DNA from 2 places in the Brassicibacter thermophilus genome. Region 2 is predicted to be linked to the other one. Evidence: riboswitches for the same ligand, from Rfam matches in the RefSeq annotation. Region 2 holds a riboswitch; the other holds the start of a gene.
The links. A riboswitch is a leader RNA that binds a small molecule or an ion and turns the genes downstream of it on or off. The one in region 2 is predicted to bind glycine.
Positions count from the first base shown of each region.

Region 1: another riboswitch for glycine. It lies ahead of ACZ41D_RS06485 (GrdX family protein); the one in region 2 lies ahead of gcvT (glycine cleavage system aminomethyltransferase GcvT).

Region 1 covers NZ_AP042446.1:1,373,296-1,375,770, forward strand. The annotation lists gene ACZ41D_RS06480 (Na/Pi cotransporter family protein) at 1-601, shown strand, start outside; glycine riboswitch at 740-844, shown strand; gene ACZ41D_RS06485 (GrdX family protein) at 998-1,378, shown strand; gene trxB (thioredoxin-disulfide reductase) at 1,547-2,475, shown strand, end outside.
Region 2 covers NZ_AP042446.1:714,660-717,134, forward strand. The annotation lists gene ACZ41D_RS03430 (aldo/keto reductase) at 1-368, opposite strand, end outside; glycine riboswitch at 582-675, shown strand; glycine riboswitch at 678-755, shown strand; gene gcvT (glycine cleavage system aminomethyltransferase GcvT) at 935-2,041, shown strand; gene gcvH (glycine cleavage system protein GcvH) at 2,239-2,475, shown strand, end outside.

The DNA of each region.
Region 1 (2,475 bases), 660 kb from region 2:
TTATAAGGAAGTACTTAGGATGGCTAAAATAGCTGAAGATAATCTGTTAACTGCATCCGAAGCTTTTTTCAAAAAAGATAATAAGCTTATTAATAAAGTATTTGAAAAAGAAAAAGTTATTAATCAATTAGAAAATGATATAACAGAATATCTTGTTGAATTATCAAATGCACCACTAACTGATGAACAACATAATATAGTAAATATGCTATTTAATGCAGTAAATGATATCGAAAGAGTTGGAGATCATGCGGATAATTTAGGAGAGCTGGCACAATATGCTGTTGATAATAATTTAAAATTTACTCAAAAAGCTCTTGAGGAGCTGCAAATTATGTTTAATAAAGTTTTATATGTTTATAAAACTGCTATAAAAGCTTTTGAAACTAAACAATTTGAAATTGCGACCAAGGTAAAAGGATATGAAGAAGAAATTGACTTAATGGAAAAACAGTATAGGGCAAATCACATTGATAGATTAAATAAACAATCGTGTCATCCAGCTTCAGGTGTTGTTTTTTTAGATATTATTAGTAATCTTGAAAGAGTTTCTGATCACTCTTCTAATATAGCATTATATATATTAGATTTATTAGATTGAGTAGAAAATACAGTATCAATAAAAAAGTACTATGCTTGATAAAAAAAATACAAATTAGGTATTGTATAGTTGATAAATATATATTATAATATGTATAGAAGTTATAGATAAAAAAAATTAATATTGATTTTCGACTGTGAGATAAATGCGGGAGAGACCAATTAAGTTTGGCGCCGAAGGAACAAGTTGTAGAACTTGCCATTCTACGATGAATTTCTCAGGCAAAAGAACCGCATTTTGACAGTCCTCTGGAAAGTGTATTTCCACCGAAGGAGCAATTCTGAAAAGAAGAAACTCTCAGGTCAAAAACAGAGTAGAAGGGCACATTGTTGTTTTTCTATTCTGTTTTTTTATGCAAACCATTGAAATTGAATGGGAATATGGGAGATGAAAAATTTGAATAAGTTACTAATAATTACTAATAATCCTTTAGTGAAGGAAAGATATAGTAACATTTACAATGTTGAGTTTTATAAAGTTGATTACATGGGTATATTAAAAATTATAAGGGATTATATCCATAGAGGCTATATTTTATTGACACATCCTCTGTCTGGAAGTGTTAAACCAAATGAAACACCTTATAAAACTGTAATTATAAAAAAAGGAAAAGAAAATTTGGATTATAAATCATTAAAACTAATAGAGGATAGCATGGCTGCAACAAGTAAATTTTTAAAAAATAAAAAAACTCCTTGTTGGACCGAAAGAGTTTTGAAAGATTTTCAAGTAATAGATTTATCTTTAATTGAAAATGTAATTAATAAAAGTCTATAGTGTCAATAATACATTAGGAGCATAAATGTAAAAAATGTTATTAATAAGGTAGTATACTTATAAAGGTAAAAAATTAACAAAAATACTCATAGTAACTTAATTTTGTTATCAAATTATATGGATAGTAAAAAAAATAAGAAAGAAAATAATAAAAAGGAGTGAATTAATATGGATAATATTTATGACGTGGTAATTATTGGTTCAGGGCCTGCAGGATTATCAGCAGGGATATACGCTGCAAGAGCTAGAATGAAAACATTAATACTTGAAAGGGAAAAAGCTGGAGGGCAAATTGTAACTACTGAAGAAGTTGCTAACTACCCTGGTTCTATAAGAGATGCTAGTGGCCCATCACTTATTGCAAGGATGGTTGAACAAGTAGAGGAATTTGGTGCTGAAAGAAAATTAGATGAAATTATTGAAGTGGATTTTAGTGAAAAAATTAAGGTTTTAAAAGGGAAAAAAGGAGAATACAAAGCTAAATCAGTAATCATTGCTACAGGAGCGAAGCCAAGACCAATAGGTTGCCCTGGAGAAAAAGAATTAACTGGAAAGGGAGTTTCATACTGTGCAACTTGTGATGGAGCTTTCTTTGAAGGTATGGATGTTTATGTTATTGGTGGAGGAGATTCAGCAGTTGAAGAAGCAATATACTTAACTAAGTTTGCTAGAAAGGTAACTATAGTTCACAGAAGAGATGAATTAAGAGCTGCAAAATCAATTCAAGAAAAAGCATTTAAAAATGAAAAAATTGATTTTATCTGGGACTCAGTAGTTAAAGAAATAAAAGGTGATGGCATAGTAGAGTCTATGATACTTCAAAACAAGAAAACTGGAGAAGAAACTGAAATTGTAGCTAATGAAGAAGATGGAACATTTGGCATATTTGTATTCATTGGATATTTACCAAAAACTGAGTTATTTAATGATATCGTGAAAATGGAAAGAGGATATATAGTAACTGATGAGAATATGAAGACAAACATTGAAGGTGTATTTGCAGCAGGAGATTGCAGAGTTAAATCATTAAGGCAAGTAGTAACTGCTTGTGCTGATGGTGCTATTGCTGCTACTCAAGCTGAAAAATACATAGAAAA
Region 2 (2,475 bases):
TTATTTAAAGTATGCAAAAGATAGAAGTCTACATAGTCTGTATTAAGTTTTTCAAGTTGCTCATTTAAGTACTTATCAAAGTCTTCATGTTCTTTTACTAGCCAAACAGGTGATTTAGTAGCAAGCTTAATTTTTTCTCTATATCCGTTTTTTAAAGCTTTACCTACTAATATTTCACTGTTTTTGTTATGGTAAGGATAAGCAGTGTCTATGTAATTTACTCCATTATCTATTGCATATCTTATCATTTCAATAGCTTTTTTTTCATCAATTTTACCTTGGTCATTATCTATTATAGGTAATCTCATACAGCCAAATCCTAATACTGACATATTCAAATTATCCTTAGTAAAACTCCTGTATTGCATATGTACGCCTCCTTTTAAATAAGATGTATAGGTATTTAATTTAATGGTTTGAGGAAATTGCATAATAAAATAATTTAAGAAATTTTGCAGTAATTATACAAGTTTATCATTTTTATAATATCATATTTTTTTTATTATAACAAAAAAAGTGTTGAAGTTTTCAGAAAAATATATTATCATGAAAATGAGTTCAACAATAAAACATTATACCAGATGAAGGTAACGAGAGATGCCCTTTTGGGAGCCGAAGAAGCAATATGTATTTGTGTACATAGAATCTTTCAGGCAAAAGTATCGTTATTGGATGGACCTCTGGAAAGTTCAGAAATGACACCGTAGGAGCAATACAGTATTATCTGTAGAAACTCTCAGGTTTGCATACAGGGGATATGATAACATATCTAAATGTGTATATCATGTCCCTTTATTATTTTAAAGGATATATGATATACATGTATCCTTTTTTTAGTGCATATTATTAATGTTATGATAATTAATTAAAAGAAAAATATGTTTATAATTTAGAATTTTGTAGAAAGAATAATAATAAGGAGGGAGGAAGTAAAATGGGGAGTTCTAAAAAAACAGCTCTTTACGAAATTCATTTAAAACATGGTGGCAAGATAGTAAATTATGCAGGATGGTCATTACCCGTTCAGTATGAGGGAATAATACCAGAACATAATGCAGTAAGGACTAAAGCAGGTATTTTTGATGTATCTCACATGGGAGAAATTGAGGTAAAAGGAAAGGATGCATTTAAATATGTTCAAAATCTAGTAACTAATGATATTTCGACTCTTAATGACAACCAAGTAATATATAGCTTTATGTGTTATCCTGATGGTGGGGTAGTTGACGATTTACTTATTTATAAGTTTTCTAATGAACACTATTATCTAGTAGTAAATGCTGCAAATGTTGACAAAGACTACCAATGGATGCTTGACAATAAAGCTGAATTTGATGTAGATATATTAAATGTTTCTGATCAAATTTCTGAAGTAGCACTTCAAGGCCCTAAGGCACAAGAGATACTTCAAAAACTTACAGATACAGATTTATCCCAAATTAAATTTTTCTATTGCAATAGAGATGTAAATATTGCTGGGGTAAAATGTTTAGTGTCGAGGACAGGATATACTGGAGAAGATGGATTTGAAATTTACACAAGCAATGACCAAATTTCAAAAGTGTGGAATGAAATTATAAATGTAGGAAAAGGGCTTGGGTTAAAACCAGCAGGGCTAGGTGCAAGAGATACATTAAGGTTTGAAGCAACATTACCTCTTTATGGGCATGAGATTTCTAAGGACATTACACCATTAGAAGCTGGGTTAGGTTACTTTGTAAAACTCAATAAGGAAAATTTTATCGGTAAAGACGCATTAGTAAAACAAAAAGAGGAAGGATTACAAAGGAAACTTGTCGGATTTGAGATGAAAGGAAGAGGTATTCCAAGGGAATTTTATGATGTATTTGTTGAAGGAAAAAAAATTGGATTTGTTACTACGGGATATTTTTCACCTACATTAAAGAAAAATATAGGATTAGCTTTAATTGAATCAAAATACGCAAAGTTAGGTAATGAAATAGAGATAATGATTAGAAAAAAACCTGTCAAAGCAGAAATTATTGACAAACGTTTTTATAAGAAAAACTATAAGAAATAATTTTAATTTCTCAAATTAACAAAAAATAAACAATATTTAATTTATTTATAGGTAAACGGATTTTAAAAGTAAGGTATATATAATTAAAGAGTTAAAATTATTTGCTTATAATTACTATTAATTATCATGAATTTATTTTTAAAATGTAGTAAAATATATGTATAAAATATGTATAAAATAATAAAGGAGGAATTTATATGAATATTTTGAAGGATTTGCTTTATACAAAAGATCATGAATGGGTAAAGGTTGAAGGAGATAAGGCTTATATAGGTATAACAGACTTTGCACAGCATAATTTAGGAGATATAGTTTATGTTGAACTTCCAGAAGTAGATGATGAATTTAGCAAAGAAGAATCATTTGCAGTAATTGAATCTGTTAAAGCTGCCTCAGATTCATATATGCCTATAGATGGAAAAGTTTTAGAAATA